DNA from 3 places in the Streptomyces sp. NBC_01520 genome. Region 1 is predicted to be linked to each of the others. Evidence: riboswitches for the same ligand, from Rfam matches in the RefSeq annotation. Region 1 holds a riboswitch; each other region holds the start of a gene.
The links. A riboswitch is a leader RNA that binds a small molecule or an ion and turns the genes downstream of it on or off. The one in region 1 is predicted to bind cyclic di-AMP.

Region 2: it holds a riboswitch for cyclic di-AMP, as region 1 does, so the genes downstream of both, OG524_RS32715 (peptidoglycan DD-metalloendopeptidase family protein) here and OG524_RS22395 (NlpC/P60 family protein) in region 1, are expected to answer to the same signal.
Region 3: it holds a riboswitch for cyclic di-AMP, as region 1 does, so the genes downstream of both, OG524_RS27485 (M23 family metallopeptidase) here and OG524_RS22395 (NlpC/P60 family protein) in region 1, are expected to answer to the same signal.

What each region holds. Positions count from the first base shown of each region.
Region 1 covers NZ_CP109404.1:4,895,287-4,901,679, reverse strand. Annotated here, with positions in the region: gene pcrA (DNA helicase PcrA) at 1-2,092, opposite strand, end outside; cyclic di-AMP (ydaO/yuaA leader) riboswitch at 2,510-2,669, shown strand; gene OG524_RS22395 (NlpC/P60 family protein) at 2,668-3,831, shown strand; gene OG524_RS22390 (hypothetical protein) at 4,007-4,360, opposite strand; gene OG524_RS22385 (NlpC/P60 family protein) at 4,722-5,777, shown strand; gene OG524_RS22380 (GNAT family N-acetyltransferase) at 5,839-6,393, shown strand, end outside.
Region 2 covers NZ_CP109404.1:7,247,473-7,253,865, forward strand. Annotated here, with positions in the region: gene OG524_RS32705 (DUF6126 family protein) at 1-108, shown strand, start outside; gene OG524_RS32710 (tyrosine-protein phosphatase) at 214-1,023, opposite strand; cyclic di-AMP (ydaO/yuaA leader) riboswitch at 1,431-1,602, shown strand; gene OG524_RS32715 (peptidoglycan DD-metalloendopeptidase family protein) at 1,607-2,551, shown strand; gene OG524_RS32720 (SGNH/GDSL hydrolase family protein) at 2,760-3,587, shown strand; gene OG524_RS32725 (GNAT family N-acetyltransferase) at 3,644-4,114, shown strand; gene OG524_RS32730 (STM4011 family radical SAM protein) at 4,068-5,000, opposite strand; gene OG524_RS32735 (STM4012 family radical SAM protein) at 5,059-6,393, opposite strand, start outside.
Region 3 covers NZ_CP109404.1:6,036,394-6,042,786, reverse strand. Annotated here, with positions in the region: gene OG524_RS27500 (GNAT family N-acetyltransferase) at 1-645, opposite strand, end outside; gene OG524_RS27495 (HPr family phosphocarrier protein) at 811-1,092, shown strand; gene OG524_RS27490 (GntR family transcriptional regulator) at 1,273-1,977, opposite strand; gene OG524_RS27485 (M23 family metallopeptidase) at 2,197-2,991, opposite strand; cyclic di-AMP (ydaO/yuaA leader) riboswitch at 3,005-3,173, opposite strand; gene OG524_RS27480 (M16 family metallopeptidase) at 3,367-4,749, opposite strand; gene OG524_RS27475 (M16 family metallopeptidase) at 4,776-6,125, opposite strand; gene OG524_RS27470 (DNA topoisomerase (ATP-hydrolyzing) subunit A) at 6,372-6,393, shown strand, end outside.

The sequences.
Region 1 (6,393 bases):
GCTGTCCCCAGGCGCTGCGCATGGAGGCCCGGGTCAGATACAGCCGCTCGCGCGCCCGGGTGATGCCCACGTAGGCGAGCCGGCGCTCCTCCTCCAGCTCCTTCGCCTGACCCAGCGCGCGCATGTGCGGGAAGACGCCGTCCTCCATGCCGGTCAGGAACACCACCGGGAATTCGAGGCCCTTGGCGGTGTGCAGCGTCATCAGCGTGACGACACCGGAGCCGTCCTCGTCCTCGTCGGGGATCTGATCGGCGTCGGCGACGAGCGCGACCTTCTCCAGGAACTCGGCGAGCGTGCCCGCGCCCTCCTCCTCCGCCCGCTCCTGCTCGAACTCGAGGGCGACGGCGGCGAGCTCCTGAAGGTTCTCGATGCGGGTCTCGTCCTGCGGGTCGGTGGACGCCTGGAGTTCGGCGAGATAGCCGGTCCGCTCCATGACGGCCTCCAGCACGACCGCCGGTCCGGCGCCGGACTCCACGATCGTGCGGAGCTCCTCCATCAGCGTGTTGAACCGCTTCACGGCGTTCGACGAACGGGCCGCCATGCCGTACGCCTCGTCGACGCGGCGCAGCGCCTGCGGGAAGGAGATCTTCTCGCGCAGCGACAGGGCGTCGATCATCGCCTCGGCCCGGTCGCCGATGCCCCGCTTCGGCACGTTGAGGATGCGTCGCAGCGGGACGGTGTCCTCGGGGTTGGAGAGGACCCGGAGGTAGGCCAGGACGTCCCTGACCTCCTTGCGCTCGTAGAAGCGCACTCCGCCGACGACCTTGTAGGGCAGCCCCACGCGGATGAAGATCTCTTCGAAGACACGGGACTGGGCGTTCGTGCGGTAGAAGACGGCTACGTCGCCCGCCTTCGCGTCCCCGGCGTCCGTCAGCCGGTCGATCTCGTCGGCGACGAACTGCGCCTCGTCGTGCTCGGTGTCGGCGACGTAGCCGGTGATCCGGGTGCCGGCGCCCGCGTTCGTCCAGAGGTTCTTGGGACGGCGGCTCTCGTTGCGCTCGATGACGGCGTTGGCCGCGGACAGGATCGTCTGCGTGGAGCGGTAGTTCTGCTCCAGCATGATCGTCGTCGCGTCCGGGTAGTCCTCCTCGAACTGGAGGATGTTGCGGATGGTCGCTCCGCGGAAGGCGTAGATCGACTGGTCCGCGTCACCGACGACGCACAGCTCACCCGGGGCGTCGGCCTCGCCCGCCGGGCCGACCAGCTCGCGTACGAGGGTGTACTGCGCGTGGTTGGTGTCCTGGTACTCGTCGACCATCACGTGCCGGAAGCGGCGGCGGTAGTGCTCGGCGACGTCGGGGAACGCCTGCAGCAGGTGGACCGTCGTCATGATGATGTCGTCGAAGTCCAGGGCGTTGGCCTCGCGCAGCCGTGCCTGGTAGAGCGCGTAGGCCTGGGCCAGCGTCTTCTCGAACCCGTCGGCTGCCTGACCGGCGAAGGTCTCCTCGTCGATCAGTTCGTTCTTCAGGTTCGAGACCTTCGCCGTGAACGACTTCGGCGGGTAGCGCTTCGGGTCGAGGTCCAGATCGCGGCAGACCAGCGCCATCAGCCGCTTGGAGTCGGCGGCGTCGTAGATCGAGAACGACGAGGTGAAGCCGAGGAGCTTGGACTCGCGGCGCAGGATCCGCACGCACGCGCTGTGGAAGGTCATGACCCACATGGCGTTGGCGCGCGGCCCGACGAGCTGCTCGACGCGCTCCTTCATCTCACCGGCGGCCTTGTTGGTGAAGGTGATCGCCAGGATCTGGCCCGGGTGCACCCCGCGCTCGGCCAGCAGGTGGGCGATCCGGTGGGTCAGCACGCGGGTCTTGCCCGAACCCGCCCCGGCGACGATGAGCAGCGGAGAACCCGCGTGCACGACGGCGGCGCGCTGCTCGGTGTTCAGCCCGTCGAGCAGCGCGGCGGAGTCGACGACCGGGCGCGGGGCGCCGTCGCGGTAGTACGCGTCACGCGGCGGCGGGGGCGTGTCGAAGACGTCCTCGAACAGCCCCTCCGGCACCGCTTCGGGCGCGTGGCCCTCGGGGGGCGGCGGGGGGCCTTCGTCCGCTTGCTGGAGGCCGGTCAGGAAACTGTCGTCAAAGAGGCTGCTCATCGCCTGCCGAGTCTAGGGCCTCTCGTGCGGATGATGCCGGGCTCACGGGATCTGGCACGCACGTCTGCGGCGCTGTCGTCAATCACCAACGCTCCGCGTCGCCTCAGTCCTCCGCCTTGCTGCACGCACCGGACCCCGCTCCCTGACCCGGCCTGATCCAGACGGAAGACCCTGGGCCGCCGCACCGACAGCCCGGGGCCGCATTCCGCACGAGGGCAGCAATCCGTACGCGTACGGAGACGGTCCGCGCACGGTGCGTAGGAATCCTGGGTCCGTCGCCGCCCCGTGGGCAGCCGGTCCGAAAAGGTCACGGAAATGTATCGGGCATATCGAACATCAACCTTCACAGGGACACCACGGGTTGGTTAGCGTGCTCGACGGGTGACCCGTCACCGCTTCGAGGCGACCCACGCCACGCGGGCACCCCCGCCGAATCCGTGCCGCCCTCGCGGGAGCCGGAACCGGGGACCCACACGCAGCACCGGGGTGAATCGGTCCTCTCCCCAGGACCGTAGGGCAGCCTTCCGTTCCGCCCGAACCCGACAGCTAACCCGGTAGGCGGTCCACGGAAGGAGATGCCGGCCTTGGCATCGCATCGCAAGCCGCGCACGCGGGTGCGCACCACCACCCCTGCCGTCGGCCTCACGACGGCGGCGCTGGCCTCCGTCACCCTGCTCTCGACGCAGAGCGCGACGGCCGCCCCGGCGGAGCCCAAGCCCAGCATCGAGGAAGTGCAGAAGAAGGTGGACGACCTGTACCGCCAGGCAGGCACGGCGACGCAGGAGTACAACAAGGCGAAGACCGCGTCCACGCAGCAGCGCTCCAAGGTCGACGCGCTGCTGGAGGCCGCGGCCAAGCGGGCCGACAAGCTCAACGAGACGCGCCGGGAGCTGGGCCACTACGCGGCGGCCCAGTACCGCGGCGGTGCGATCGCCCCGACGGCGACGTTCTTCCTCGCGGACGACCCGCAGGCGTACTTCGACCAGGACCAGCTGATGGCGCGGATGACCAGCCAGCAGCAGAAGGCGGTCGCCGACTTCCGTACGCAGCAGGGCGAGGCCGCGGCGAAGCGGGTCGAGGCGACGAAGAGCCTGGAGACGCTCACCGAGTCGCAGGCCACTCTGCGCACCAGCAAGCAGCAGGTGCAGAACAAGCTGACCGAGGCCCGCTCGCTGCTGTCGAAACTGACCGCCGAGGAGAAGGCGCGCCTCGCGGAGCTGGAGCGCAAGAAGGAGGCGGAGGCCGAGCGCAAGGCGAAGGAGCTCGCCCGCCAGCAGGCTGCCGCGAAGGCCGAGGCCGACCGGGCGGCCGAGGAGGCGGCCGCGAAGGAGGAAGAGGCGGGCTCCGGCACCGGAACGGGCGGCGACACGGACTCCGACAGCGGTTACGCGGCCAAGGCCGACAAGGTCCTGGCCTTCGCCCGGGCCCAGATCGGCAAGCCGTACGTCTGGGGGGCGACGGGCCCGGCCTCGTACGACTGCTCCGGTCTCACCCAGGCCGCCTGGAAGGCCGCGGGCGTCACCCTGCCCAGGACGACCTGGGACCAGGTGGAGGTCGGCACCCGGGTGGCCACGGCGGATCTGCAGCCGGGCGACCTGGTCTTCTTCTACGACGACATCAGCCACGTCGGCATCTACAAGGGTGACGGCATGATGATCCACGCGCCGAAGCCCGGTGCGAACGTCCGCGAGGAGTCGATCTACTACATGCCGATCTACGGCAGCGTGCGCCCGGCGTAACGCGCGGGCGCGCGAAGGGCGGGCGTACGGGTCGTACGCCCGCCCCGCCCGGACGAGACCGCACTGCCCACGTACAGCGGCCGGCTCAGGTCCGGAGCATGGCTCAGGTCCGGAGCATGGCTCAGGTCCAGAGCATGGCTCAGGCCCGGAGTGCGGCTCAGGTCCAGAGCATGGCTCAGGTCCAGAGCGTGGCGATGAAGATGTTGGCGACCGTCAGCCCGCCGACGGCTGCGAACGCGCCCTTGCCGGCCTTCTCCTCGTCCCGCTTCACGTACACGAGCGCCAGGATCACGATCAGGACCAGCAGCTTGACGCCGATCTTGACGTTGTTCACCGTCTGGTCGTCGGCCTGGTTGAGCCCGACGAGGGCGATGCCCGTGACCAGCATGGTCAGCGCCCCGTGCAGCATGGCCGGCACGAAGCGCGCGGTGCCCGCCCCCATGGCCTTCATCTGGGTCAGGAAGCCGCCCAGCAGGGAGGCGATACCGATGATGTGCAGAGCCACGAAGACATTGATGAGTACGTCCATGGCCGCAGCCTAGCCGCGGGCATATCACCACTCTTCGGCCAGGTAGGACTTCCTTACGAGTTCGCTCGCACCTGGTGCGAATTGCCGGACTCAGGTTGATTTTCCCGATCATTCGACGAGACCGAAACGTCACATCGAGCCAATAGCTGTCATTACGACTCTTCCCTGTGCCTCGGGTTTAGCGTCCCTCCCAGGTGACCGATTCTTCACCGCCGACCCGTACCGGGGCGGCACCCCGGTCGCCCCGCCGGGAGATCCGGCGGCGGGCCACTCCCCCTTATTCCGGTGGCCCGCCGTCGGACTCCCGGCGGGCCCGCAGGTATTCCCCGGCGGGCAGTCGAACGGAAGGACCCACGCCCCCGTGGCCCCCCATCGCAAAGCCGCTCACCGCAAGCCCAAGCAGCGCCTGTTCACCGGGCCTGCTGCCCGTACCGCGGCCACCCTGGCCTTCGCCGGGGCGGCGACCGCGACCGCCCTGGAAGGCGCCGCCCAGGCCGAGCCCCAGCTCTCCCCGGCCCAGGTCAAGGCCAAGGTCGACCGGCTGTACCACGACGCCGAGGTCGCCACCGAGAAGTACAACGGCGCGAAGGAGGAGGCGACCGCCTCCGCGAAGTCCCTCGACGCGCTGCGCGACGAGGCCGCGCGCAGGACCGACCGCCTCAACGCCGCACGCAACGCCCTGGGCTCGTTCGCCGCGGCGCAGTACCGCAGCGGAGGCATCGACCCGGCCGTCCGGCTGGCGCTCTCCTCCGACCCCGACGAGTACCTGGAGCGGGCCTCCTACCTGGACCGGGCCGGTGACCGGCAGGCCGGCGCGATCAACGGCGTACGCCGGCAGATCGGCGAGGTCGCACAGCTGCGCGCCCGGGCCGAGGACGAGCTCGCCGTCCTCAGGTCCCGTCAGGCCGACCTGAAGAAGCACAAGGAGGCGGTCCGCACGAAACTGGCCGACGCCCAGCGGCTCCTGGCCACCCTGAGCGAGGCCCAGCGTGCCGACTACGCGGGGCACGGCGGCCCGGCCGTGCGCGCCGGCCGCGGCACCCCGCGCGGCTCCGTCGCCGCCCCCGACGCCCGTGCGGCGCAGGCGGTCGCCTTCGCGTACGGGGCACTCGGCAAGCCGTACGTCTGGGGCGCCACCGGCCCCTCCTCCTTCGACTGCTCCGGCCTCACCCAGGCCGCCTGGCGTTCCGCGGGTGTCTCGCTGCCGCGGACCACCTACACGCAGATCAACGCGGGCCGACGCGTCGCACGATCCGAACTGGCCCCCGGGGACCTGGTGTTCTTCTACTCCGGGGTCACCCACGTCGGGCTCTACATCGGCGGTGGCCAGATGATCCACGCCCCGCGGCCGGGCGCACCGGTCCGTATCGCGCCGATCAGCGAAATGCCTTTCGCGGGAGCGACCCGGGTGGCATAGGCTCCGCGCCGACCGGCCGGACCCGACCGGGATCCGCGAGAGAGAAGGTTCCACCGTGCCCGTGGACACCGATGTCCAGAGCTATGCCCGCGCGCTCGCCCTCCGCTCCCCCGACCACTACCGGGTGGGCCCGTTCACGGTGCGCCACAACCCGGGCTGGGAGCTGAAGTTCGCCAACTACGCGATCCCGGACCGGGGTGCGGAACCGACCGCCCAGGACGTCGCGGATCTCATCGCGGCGTTCCGCGAGCGTGACCGGCTGCCCCGGCTGGAGTACCTGCCCGCCTGGGCACCCGCGGTCGAACCGGCGTTGCTGGCCGCCGGTTTCACCGTGGAGAACCATGCTCCGGTGCTCGCCTGCACCCCGGACGAGCTGCTCACGCCGAAGCCGGTGGACGGGCTCCGGGTCGCCGAGCCCGTCACCGACGCGGAGTTCACCGCGGCGGCGGCCGTCCAGCACACGGGATTCGGCGGGGAGGGCGGCCCCGACGACGGCGAGATCGCCTGGCTGCGCGGGGCCGCGGCCGGCGGGGGCGTCGCGGCGCTCGCCGTGCTCGGCTCCGAGCCCGCCGGGTCGGGCGGCTGCTCGGTCCCGGTCGACGGAATCAGCGAGCTG
Region 2 (6,393 bases), 2.4 Mb from region 1:
CGGAAGATGCCCCGCGGCGTGGTCATCCGGCTCTTCGCCTACCTGGTGGCCGGACACGTCGTCGCGGCCTTCCTCTTCATCCTGTTCACCGTGGCGGGTAAAGGCTGACCCATCCGGCGCGACGGGCGAGGGCCGGCCGCCCCCGGGCCGGTCCGCATGGGGCCGGCCGCCCCCGGGTCGGTCCGCATGGGGCCGGCCGCCCCCGGGTCGGTCCTATGCGCCCTCGACCAGGCGCTCGCGCAGCTTCTCGCGGGTCGCGGGGGTCAGCTTCAGGCCCTCCGTGAGGTAGCGGTCCGTGTTGCCCCAGGTCTCCTCGATCGCCGTGAACGCGGCGTCGAGGTAGTCGGAGTGCGCGCCGAACAGCGGATTGAGCAGTTCCATCACCTCGTCCGACATCCCCGCCGAAGAGGTGTCGCTGCGCCGCACCTTGTAGCGGCGGTGCGCGTCGTTGGACTTCAGGTAGTCGGCCTCGATGGCCTCCTTCTCGACACCGACGGCCAGCAGTGAGATCGCGATCGACAGGCCGGCCCGGTCCTTGCCCGCGGCGCAGTGCATCAGCGCGGGCACGCTGTCCTCGGCCAGTGCGTGCAGCACCCGGCTGTGCTCGGCCGTGCGGTCCCTGATGATCGACCGGTACGAGGCGATCATGCGGTCCGTCCCCCTGCCGTCGGCGAGGATCGATCGCAGCTGCTGGATGTTCCCGTCACGCACGAGCCGCCAGAACTCGGCGCCGTCGGCCGGGTCGGAGAGTGGAATGCTGACATTCCGGACGCCGGGCAGTTCCACGTCATGACCGTCGAGCTTGTGGTCCGCCGCGTTGCGGAAGTCGAAGACCGTGTGCAGGCCGAGGCCGGTGAGGAAGGCCGCGTCCGCCTCGGTGGCGTGCGCCAGGTGTCCGCTGCGGTAGAGGCGCCCGTGCCGGACCTTCCCGCCGTCCGCGGTCGGGAGTCCGCCCACATCGCGGAAATTACGGACACCGGTCAGCTCGGTGTCGGTCGACGGAACCTCTGGCAGCTGCGTCACAAGGACTCCTGGAGTGTCTGGCGTCGGCGCGGCTCGCCGACGAGGCCACGCTCGCGACGATACGACATGCGTTCATCGGGCAACCGTCTCGGTCGCCGTCCTGTTTTCGAGGCGGCGCGGAAGAGGATGAAATCGAGCAATGTCCGTATTGGTGCATTTAGCAGAACATGCCCCGCTTGTATGGGAGATGGGGCTTGGTAGGTGAGCGGGATCATATCCGTGACGGTGTGTGGCGGAACCGTGGACGGGTATTCCGGACGCCGCGCGGAAAGGCAAGATCCGTAATCCACGGAGTGTGACCGTAATTCTCGGCGGGAAATGAAGAGCGGATTCCGGTTCGCAACCGACGGCTTGTTCCCGGCGTCCTGGCTCGCTTACGGTCACGGTCAATCCGGACGGAACGCCTAATCCTGCCGCCGCCCGGAATCCGCACCGACCAACGTGTGGCAGGAGCGGGGGAACCAGGTAAGCCGCCGACCGGAGGGATCCGGAACGGCTCGGGGTCAAGCCGCGTCCAGCGCGGCCGGGCATCTCCAGTCCGCACCCGACAGCTCACCTCGTAGGCGCCGGAGAGGAATTCCCCATGCCCGCAAAGGGTAAGCACCGTCGTACGAAGACCGGCCCGATCACCCGAGGCGTCCTCGCCGCCGGGACCGGCGGCGCCGTTCTCGCCCTTCCGCTGATCGGCGCCACCGGCGCCCATGCTGCGGAGCAGGCCGCGCCTGCCGCCAAGTCCGCCGCGAGCGCCGCCCACGGCGCGCCCGCCGCCTCCGTGGCGAAGAAGAAGAGCGCCCCGAAGACCTATTCCGTGGTCTCCGGCGACTACCTGTCGAAGATAGCGGCCGACCAGAAGCTCAAGGGCGGCTGGGAGAAGCTGTACAAGGACAACCGCGACGTCGTCGGCGACAACCCGAGCCTGATCTTCCCGGGCATGAAGCTGACCCTCGGTGCCAAGGCGTCCGGTTCGGCCGCGCAGTCCGCGCCCAAGGCCGCGCCGTCCGAGGCGACCTCCTCGAAGGCCGAGTCGGCGCCCAAGGCCGCCGCCCCGGTCGAGAAGGCCGCGACGGCGACCGACACCGCCGACACCTCCGACTCCGCCGCCGCTTCCGAGGGCAACAGCTCCGGCTGGGCCGCCCCGGTCGCCGACGCCAACGTCACCACCCAGTACCGTGCCTCCGGCGCCAGCTGGTCCAGCGGCTACCACACGGGCTCCGACTTCCAGGCCGCCTCCGGCACCGGCGTCCGGTCCATCGGCCCCGGCACCGTGGTCTCCGCCGGGTGGAGCGGTTCGTACGGCAACGAGGTCGTCATCCAGCACAGCGACGGCATGTACTCCCAGTACGCCCACCTGTCCTCGCTCGGTGTCTCCGCCGGCCAGACCGTCACCGGCGGCCAGCAGATCGGCCTCTCCGGCTCCACCGGCAACTCCACCGGCCCGCACCTCCACTTCGAGGTCCGCACCGGCCCGAGCTACGGCTCCGACGTCGACCCGATCGCGTACCTGCGCTCGCACGGCGTCTCCATCTGAGCGGCTCCGTCCGACACCTTCGGGTGAGCGACTTCAGGTGAGCGTCCCCGAATGACGCGAAGAAGAGGGGCGGTGCGGTGCGCGGCGGTGCACCGCCCCTCTTCTTATTCCGGCTTTACCAAAACCTGACCGGGTGGTCTTTCTCACCACCCGTCAACCCCTTATTACGGTCGCGTAGGTCACATTCGAAGGTGCAGGATATGCCCTTGTGGCAGACGATTCGAGAAACACACAACGAGGCATCATCGGGTCGTACGCAGCGATCGGCGACAGCTTCACCGAAGGCGTCGGGGACCCCGGCCCCGACGGGAGGCTCCTCGGCTGGGCGGACCGGTTCGCGGTCCTCCTCGCGGACCAGCTCCCGGTCCCCGGAGCGGCGGCAGGTCCCACGGACGGCCCGCACGGGAACTTCCGGTACGCCAATCTCGCCGTACGCGGACGCCTCCTCGACCAGGTAGTCGAGGAGCAGGTCCCCCGCGCCAAGGAGCTGGCACCGGATCTGGTGAGCTTCTGCGCGGGCGGCAACGACATCATCCGGCCCGGCTCCGACCCTGACGACGTGGCGGAACGCTTCGAGCGCGCGGTCGCCGAACTGACGCAGGCGGTCGGCACCGTCATGGTCACCACCGGCTTCGACACCCGTCACGTCCCCGTACTCCGGCACCTGCGCGGCAAGATCGCCACGTACACCGCCCATGTCCGGTCCATCGCCGACCGCTACGACTGCCCGGTCCTGGACCTGTGGTCGCTGCGCTCCGTGCAGGACCGCCGCGCCTGGGACGACGACCGGCTGCACCTGTCGCCCGAGGGCCACACCAGGGTCGCGCTGCGCGCCGCCCAGGTCCTGGGACTCGAGGTACCGGCCGACCCCGACCAGACGTGGCCGCCACAGGCACAGCGCGGGACACTCGAGGTGCGGCGCGACGACATCCACTGGGCGCGTGAGTATCTCGTGCCGTGGATCGGACGACGTCTGCGCGGCGAGTCCTCCGGCGACCACGTCGAGGCCAAGCGCCCCGACCTGCTCCCGTTGTGAGCCCCCTGACGGACGGTGCGGTCCCGGCGGCCTCCGTACGGACCGGCCCGTCGCCCCTGCCCGGCGCGGAGTGGGTGCTGCGCGCCGCGCGGGCCACGGACGTCGAGGCGGTCGCGGAGCTGCGGGCCGTCGTCATGCGCGCGGACCTGGAACGCCTCGGCCGCTACGACGAGCACCGGGTGCGGCAGCGGCTGCGGGACTCGTTCTCCACCCGCCACACCTCCCTCGTCCTGGCCGGCGGTGAGTTCGCGGGATGCGTCACCGTCCGGCCCGACGACGACGGGAAGCTGCTGGAGCACTTCTACCTGGCCCCGCACCACCAGGGCCGGGGGCTCGGATCAGCCGTGCTGCGCACGGTGCTCGCGGACACCGACCGGGAGGGTGTGACCGTGCGGCTGAACGTCCTGCGCGGCAGCGCCGCCCGCCGGATCTACGAGCGTCACGGATTCGTCGTGGAGGCCCAGGACCCGGTCGACGTCTTCATGGTGCGACGTCCGGCAGGTCCGGGCGCCCCTCCGCGAGCCTGACCGGTGACAGCGTGAGGGCCTGCCCGCGGGCGGGTACGGTCTGCGGGCGGGCAGGTATCCGCTCCAGGACACCGCCCGCGAAGATGTCGTACAGGGGCAGTGTCTCCAGGTGCACGTAGCCGATGTGGCAGTCGCACACCTCGGCCGGGCAGCCGCGTGGCCCGAGGGAGCGCCGGTAGCTGCCGTCGTAGAGGTTGCCCAGTTCGGCCCGGACGAAGTGGCAGCGCCGCACCGTCCCCTCGCCGTCCACCGAGATGACCGACTCGCCCGTCCGGCACGGCAGCCCCGCCGAACGGTGCGGGTGCCTGCTGTACGGGAACAGCGGGTCCAGGGCCGTCCACCGGTCGGCCTCCTCGTCCGTGTAGGTGTGCCCCTCGGCGGCGTTGATCCAGAGGTACACCTCGTCGGGCAGCGCGGCCCGCAGCCGTCGGGCCTCCGCCAGATGGTCGTCCAGCCCCACGACGCCCACGCTGTACCGCACCCCGAGGTCCGACAGCTCCCGGCACCTGCCGAGGAACCGGTCGTACGGTGTCTGGCCCGGGTGATACGTGCACCACAGGGCGACCTTGTCGCGCTCGGCGCCGGTCAGCCAGCCGGTACGGGCACTCAGATTGGTCTGGATGGCGACCCGCCCGACGTGCGGCAGCCTCGACAGTTCCACGATCGCCCGCCGGTACCAGGACCGGACGAGCCCCTCGCCCCACGGGGTGAACAGCACCGAAAGCCGGTCGTCGGTCTGCGTGGCGGCCCAGTCCGTGAACCGCTCCAGCGCCGCCCGGTCCGTGCGCAGCTGCTCGCCGCTGTCGCGCCGTTTGGCGAAGGGGCAGTAGGGGCAGTCGTAGTCGCACGAGGCCAGCGGGCCCCGGTAGAGGATCGTCAGATCCACGCTCATCGGCCCCTGTCGGTCGGGTCCACGGTCAGGACGGACGTGCTCATCGGGCGGCTCACTTCAGCTCGTACGCGGCCATCGCGGCCCGTACACCTGGGGAGAAGAGCTCCGGGCCCAGCGCGTCGGAGTGCGCCAGGCCCTCGGGCGAGAGCCGGAGCAGTCCGGGGGCCGCGGACACGTCCAGCCAGCCGCGCCCGGCGAAGAGGTCCAGCTCCGAGGCGAAGTCGGCCCGGGGATCCGACCCGAACCGCTCGCGGTAGTCCTCGGGCCGCAGGCCCTCGGCCTGGAGCAGCGACTGCAGCAGATGGCGCCTGCGCGCCTCGTCGCCGTCGACGTACCTGCCGACCTCGGCGCGCGAGAAGTCCTCGGTGGCCATGAACCCGTCGATGATGCCCCTGATCTCCCGCATCTCCACCGCGTAGTCGAAGGAGTAGTGCAGCGAGGAGGTGTACGAGCGCGCGCCGCAGCCGAGCCCGATCATGCCGTCGGTCTGGCAGGCGTAGTCGTCGGGACCCGCGTGCGGGGCGCCGGCGCGGCGGAACATCCGCATCGACACCTGCTCGTACCCCTGGTCCAGCAGATGGTCCCGGCCCGCGCGGTAGAGGCGCAGCCGCTGTTCGTCCCAGGCCGCGTCCTGTTGACGGGCCGAGCCGGTCGAGGTGCCCTGGCGGCCGAGGCCGGTCAGCGGGCGCACGTACAGCGGGTAGAGGTACAGCTCCTCCGGACGCCAGGACAGGGCAGCGTCCAGGGAGGTGCGCCAGGTCTCCTCCGTCTGACCGTCGATGCCGTAGATCAGGTCGATGTTGAGGACCGGGATGCGGGCGTCACGGATCCGGCCGAGGGCCGCCTCGACCTCGGACCGGTGCTGCGGGCGGACAGCCGCCCGGGCCTCGGCGTCGACGAAACTCTGCACACCGATGCTGATCCGGGTGGTGCCCCGGTCGGCGAGCACGGCCAGCCGGTCCGCCGTCGCGGTCGACGGGGAGGTCTCCACCGACAGGGGTACGGACCGCAGATCGGCACCCATCCGCTTCTCCGCGATGTCGCAGAGCCGCTCCAGCTCACCGGCGGTCAGGAACGTGGGGGTGCCGCCACCGAAGGCGGCGGCCGCGAACCGCACCGGCCCGTCGTCACCCAGCGCGTCCCGCACGGCGGACGCCTGCCGGTCCAGCGCGTCGAGATAGCGCGTGGTCAGCTCGTCGGGTGCGCCGATCCGGGTGAACAGGTTGCAGAATCCGCAGCGGACCTCGCAGAACGGTATGTGGAGGTAGAGGGAGAGCGCGTCCTTGCGCTCCCCGGCCCACAGGTCGCCCAGCAGGGGCCGGCCGGTGGTGCGGCCGTCGAGCGGGCGGTACGCCGTCTTGTGCGGGTAGGCGTAGACATAGCTCTG
Region 3 (6,393 bases), 1.1 Mb from region 1:
GGGGGCCAGCAGCCGCTGCACGGAGCGCGACTCGGCCCGCTGCTCACGACCGCGCTGGACGGCGAGGGACTCGGCGGTCGGTTCCAGGTCGAGCGTGAGGTGGACGGACCCGTCCTCGAAGCTCCGCTGCTGGGTGTATCCGGCATCCCGGAACACCTTGATCATCTTGTTGTTCGCGGGCAGCACCTCGGCGGCGAACCGGCGGATGCCCCGCTCGCGGGCGACCGCCGCGATGTGTTCGAGGAGCGCCGAGGCCACGCCGCGGCCCTGGTGGGCGTCCTGGACGAGGAAGGCGACCTCGGCCTCGTCGGCGGGTGCCGTGGCGGGTCTGCCCTGTTCGTTGATCCGGTCGTAGCGGACGGTGGCGATGAACTCCCCGCCGATCGTGACGGCCAGACCCACCCGGTCGACGTAGTCGTGATGGGTGAAGCGGTGCACGTCCTTGGCCGAGAGACGCGGATACGGGGCGAAGAAGCGGTAGTACTTCGACTCGTCGGAGACCTGCTCGTAGAAGCTGACCAGCCGGTCGGCGTCGTCCGTGGTGATGGGCCTGATCCGCGCGGTGCCACCGTCGCGGAGCACCACGTCCGCCTCCCAGTGATCGGGGTACGCATGGTGCGGACTCTGCTCCGGCGTGGGCTCCATGGGCAAAGCCTACGGCTCGTCGCACCGGTAGCGGAGGGTTCGGTGCGCGGGCACGCTGAGGGGGCCGATCGGCGGTGGCCCGCCGGGCCGGAGGCCGGGCACAGCAGTACGCACTGCATGAGAGACTGGTCTAGACAACCTATTGATACGTGAAGGGCAGAACCAATGGCTGAGCGCCGCGTCAACGTCGGTTGGGCCGAGGGCCTGCACGCCCGCCCCGCTTCCATCTTCGTCCGTGCCGCCACGGCCTCCGGCGTGCCCGTGACGATCGCCAGGGCCGATGGCTCCCCGGTGAACGCCGCGTCCATGCTCGCGGTGCTCGGCCTGGGCGCGCAGGGTGGCGAGGAGATCGTGCTCGCGTCCGAGGCGGACAACTCGGAGGCCGCCCTGGACCGTCTGGCGAAGCTGGTCGCCGAAGGGCTCGAGGAGCTTCCGGAGACCGTCTGAACCGGCCGGCCCGTGCCGGAATTCTTTCTGCGGCAAAGCCGCGGTACCCCTCGGGGTACCGCGGCTTTTCTGTTCACGCAAGGACGGGCGGGCCAGCGGGGAAAATGCCCGGCCGACCCGAATTAGGGCAGCAAAAAGAAAGCCCCTCGACAATTACCTTCTTTGTATACGGTGCAATTGTTAATGGCGGACGCCCGCGGTGTTTACGGCGTGTTGCGAAGCCCTCACCCGGGACGGACCCGCCGCGTTCCCCGGCCGGTCCGTGCGGCGCAGCCGGTGTGCGGCCGTGGCGCGCTCCGCGTGCTGGGCGGCGATCGTCCTGGCCCGTTCCGCGTCGCCGCGTGCCACGGCGTCCACGAGGGCACCGTGCTCGGCCCAGGAGTCGGCAGGGCGGCCCGGCTGATCGACCACGTACATCCAGGCGATCTTGTGCCGGAGCTGGGTGAGCAGCGCGATCAGCGCCGGGCTGCCCGAAGCCTGGGCAAGTGTCTCGTGGAACCAGCCGCCGAGGGAGCGCAGATCCTCCCCCTCACCCCGGCGCACGCGCTCCTGCCCCAGCCTGACCAGGCCGCGGAGCACCTTGAGGTGTGCCTCCGTGCGGCGCTGCGCGGCGCGTGCGGCACCCAGCGGCTCCAGGAGCATCCGCATCTCCAGGAGGTCGGCGGCCTCCTGCTCCGTGGGCTCGGCGACGCAGGCCCCGGCATGCCGACGGGTGACGACGAACCCCTCGGACTCCAGGGTGCGCAGTGCCTCGCGTACCGGGACACGGGAAACCCCGTAGCGACGCGCGAGCACCTCTTCGGTGAGGCGGCTACCACGCTCGAAGCCACCGGAGACGATGTCGTCACGGATTGCCGTGCATACCGAATGCGCGGGAATGCGCATGTCCGAACCTCCGCCTTAATCCCCGCGAAACGCGGCCGATCGACGCCTGTTCTGTGACTCTATTGCAATCCGTCGGAATTTCCGACGGCAGAGCAAAATCCATGCATATCTTCTGACCGGAAATCACTTCCGCGGAGCTTCGGCGCGCCTCCCCCGGTGGTACGACGAAGGCCCCGGCGGGTGCCGGGGCCTTCGTCGTCGCTGCGGGGCGAGGCGGGGTCAGACCTGGACGCCGTGCGCGCGGAGGTAGGCGACGGGGTCCATGTCGGAGCCGTACTCGGGGGTGGTCCGCGCCTCGAAGTGCAGGTGCGGTCCGGTGGAGTTGCCGGTCGAGCCGGACAGGCCTATCTGCTGGCCGGACGTGACGCTCTGACCGACCGAGACGCCGATCGACGAGAGGTGGCCGTACTGGGTGTACGTGCCGTCCGTCATCCGGAGCACGATGTTGTTGCCGTACGCCCCGCCCCAGCCGGCCTCGACGACCGTGCCGGCGCCCACCGCGACGACGGAACTGCCGGACGCGGCCCGGAAGTCCACGCCGGAGTGGCTGCCGGAGGACCAGAGGGCGCCGCCGGACTTGTAGCCGGTGGTCACCTGGGAGCCGGCAACCGGGAGGTGGAAGGCGTTCAGCCGGGCTCGCTCGGCCGCGCGGGCGGCGCGCGCCTTGGCCTCACGGGCCTCGGCCGCACGGGCTTCGGCCTTGCGCTCGGCCTCGGCCTTCGCCCTGGCTGCCGCCTTCGCCTTCGCTTCGGCCTTGGCGGCGAGGTCGGCCTGGTGCTGCTGGGCCTTCGCCTGGGCGGCGATCTGGTCGGCGAGGGTGGAGTCGATCGCGACGGCCTGGGTCAGGCCGGTGCTGCCCGCGGTGGGGGCCTCGGAGTCCGCGGCGAGGGCCGGGGAGGACACACCGCCGATGACGCCGGTGGTGGCCAGAGCCGCGATGCCGGCGACCTGGGCGCTCCTGCGCGTCAGGCGGCTCGGGGCACGGTGCTTCCCGGTGGCACGGGTGAACGCCATGGAGGGGCTGGTCCTTTCCTTCCTTCTCGCCTACCGGGTTAGCTGACGGGTTCGGAGCAGGAAGGTCTCCTACGGACTCCTCCGCCCCGTGCGGGGGCGCAGGCATCCGATTCACCCCAGGGACTTCGTGGGTCCCCGGCTCCCCAGGCTCGCGCCTGACGGGGACTCGGCGATGACTGTCCGGCGCCGCGGACGCGGCATATGTCTGGCGGACAGCCGGGCCGACGCTAGGCCGGGCAGCTTTCCGACGCCAAACGGATCAGGCCTTTTGTCGCACATCCCACAACAGATCGGGCGATATTCCACGCGAACACGGACAAATAGGAGGACCCCGGCGAGAACGTCCTCACCGGGGTCCGGATCTGCTCCGATAGGTCAGCCGCTGACGACCGACACCTCGCCGATGCCGAGCGCCCTGACGGGGTCCGCGATCTGTGCGGCGTCCCCGACGAGGACGGTGACCAGCCGGTCGACGGGGAAGGCGTTGACCACCGCGGCGGTGGCCTCCACCGTGCCGGTCTCGGCCAGGCGGGCGTACAGCTGGGCCTGGTAGTCGTCCGGGAGGTGCTGCTCCATCTGGTCGGCCAGGGTGCCGGCGACGGAGGCGGCCGTCTCGAACTTCAGCGGAGCGACGCCCACGAGGTTCTGCACGGCGGTCTCGCGCTCGGCGTCCGTGAGCCCCTCGGCCGCCAGGGTGCGCAGGACCTTCCAGAGGTCGTCCAGCGCGGGTCCGGTGGACTCCGTGTCCACGGAACCGCTGATGGCGAGCATCGCGGCACCGGTCGCCCCGGAGGCCGATCCGGGTGCGGTCGAGCGCAGCACCTGCCCGAAGGCGCGGACCCCGTAGGTGTAGCCCTTCTCCTCGCGCAGCACCCGGTCCAGCCGGGAGGTGAGGGTGCCTCCCAGGCAGTACGTGCCGAGGACCTGGGCGGGCCACACACTGTCGTGCCGGTCGGCGCCGATCCGGCCGATCAGCAGCTGGGTCTGTACGGCTCCCGGACGGTCGACGATGACCACACGACCGGTGTCGTCCGCGGTGATGGGCGGTACCGGGCGGGACACGGCGGCGTTGCCCGACCAGTCACCGACGGTGTCGGCGAGCAGCTCGTCCAGGTCGACCCCGGTGAGGTCACCGACGATCACGGCCGTCGCGGTGGACGGGCGGACATGCGCGTCGTAGAAGGCACGTACGGCCGCGGCGTCGATGCGGCGCACCGTCTCCTCGGTCCCCTGGCGCGGTCGCGACATCCGCGCCGTCTCGGGGAAGAGCTCCTTGGAGAGCTGCTTGGCGGCGCGGCGGGCCGGGTTGGCCTGCTCGTGCGGGATCTCGTCGAGCCGGTTGCCCACCAGGCGCTCCACCTCGCTCTCGGTGAAGGCCGGGGCCCGCAGCGCCTCGGCGACCAGGCCGAGCGCCTTGGCCAGCCGGGAGACCGGGACCTCCAGGGAGACCCGGACACCCGGGTGGTCGGCGTGCGCGTCGAGCGTGGCACCGCAGCGCTCCAGCTCGGCGGCGAACTCCTCGGCGGAGCGCTTGTCCGTTCCCTCGGACAGCGCACGCGCCATGATCGTGGCCACGCCGTCCAGGCCCTCGGGCTCGGTGTCCAGGGGGGCGTCCAGGAAGATCTCCACGGCGACGACCTGCTGGCCGGGGCGGTGGCAGCGCAGGACGGTCAGGCCGTTGGGCAGAGCGCCGCGCTCGGGCGCGGGGAAGGCCCAGGGCCTGGCCTCGCCTGCGGTCGGCTGCGGGTGGTACTCCATCGCTACTCCAGTCACGGCGGCGTCGCTCACTTGTCGGCCCCCTCGGGCGCGTCGGTGCCGTCCGTCTCGTCGGCGTCGACCGGCTCGTACACCAGGACGGCACGGTTGTCGGGACGCAGATGCGCCCGGGCGGCCTCCTGGACCTCCTGGGCGGTGACGTCGAGCACCCGCCCCACCGCGGTCAGGGCGAGCTGCGGGTCACCGAACAGCACGGCGTACCGGCACAGTTCGTCGGCGCGGCCCGCGACCGTACCGAGCCGGTCCAGCCACTCCCGCTCCAACTGGGCCTGTGCCCGTTCCATTTCCTCGGGCGTGGGGCCCTCGGCGGCGAACCGGGCGAGCTCCTCGTCGACGGCCGTCTCGATCTGCGGCACCTCGACGCCACCGGACGTCTTGACGTCCAGCCAGCCCAGCGAGGGTGCTCCGGAGAGCCGGAGCAGCCCGAATCCGGCGGCCACCGCCGTACGGTCGCGGCGGACCAGGCGGTTGTGCAGGCGGGACGACTCGCCGCCGCCCAGCACGGTCAGCGCCAGGTCCGCGGCGTCGCACTCACGGGTGCCGTCGTGCGGCAGCCGGTAGGCGGCCATCAGGGCGCGCGCGGGGACCTCCTCGTGGACCACTTCGCGCAGTTGCTCACCGATGGTGCCGGGCAGTGTGCCGTCGCGCGGCGGCTGCTTGCCGTCGTGGGAGGGGATCGAACCGAAGTACTTCTCGATCCAGGCGAGCGTCTGCTCCGGGTCGATGTCCCCGACCACGGAGAGCACCGCGTTGTTCGGCGCGTAGTACGTGCGGAAGAACGCCTGCGCGTCGTCCAGCGTGGCTGCGTCCAGGTCGGCCATCGACCCGATCGGCGTGTGGTGGTACGGGTGGCCCTCCGGGTACGCGAGGGCTGTGAGCTTCTCGAACGCCGTGCCGTACGGGACGTTGTCGTACCGCTGGCGGCGCTCGTTCTTGACGACGTCGCGCTGGTTCTCCATGGACTCCTCGTCGAGCGCGGCGAGCAGCGAGCCCATCCGGTCGGCCTCGAGCCACAGGGCCAGCTCCAGCTGATGCGTGGGCATCGTCTCGAAGTAGTTGGTGCGCTCGAAGCTGGTGGTGCCGTTGAGGGAGCCCCCGGCCCCCTGAACCAGCTCGAAGTGCCCGTTCCCCTTGACCTGGCCGGAGCCCTGGAACATCAGGTGCTCGAAGAGGTGGGCGAGGCCGGTACGCCCCTTGACCTCGTGGCGGGAACCGACGTCGTACCAGAGGCAGACCGCGGCGACCGGGGTCAGATGGTCCTCGGAGAGCACCACGCGCAGGCCGTTGGCCAAGCGGTGCTCGGTCGCCGTCAAGCCGCCGGAACCGGCCTGGGCTGTGGCCGTGTGACCCATGGGCATGTACGTCCCTTCGATCGATACAGGATTTCCTGCCGGACCTGCCACTGTAAGCAAGCGCACGGGCACCTGGCGAAGTTCCCGTTCCGTGAATGTTGTCGTAGATGCTGCCGTAAACAGGGGCTCCGCGGAGGCCCTGGAGACCACTTCGGACGGGTCGAGGTCGGCGTTGTCGGTGCGGCGGTCCACAATGGTCGGCGTCAGAACCTGAGGTTGCCCGACAGAATCTGTGAAGGAGTCGCAGCCGCGATGGCCCGCCGCAGCACGAAAA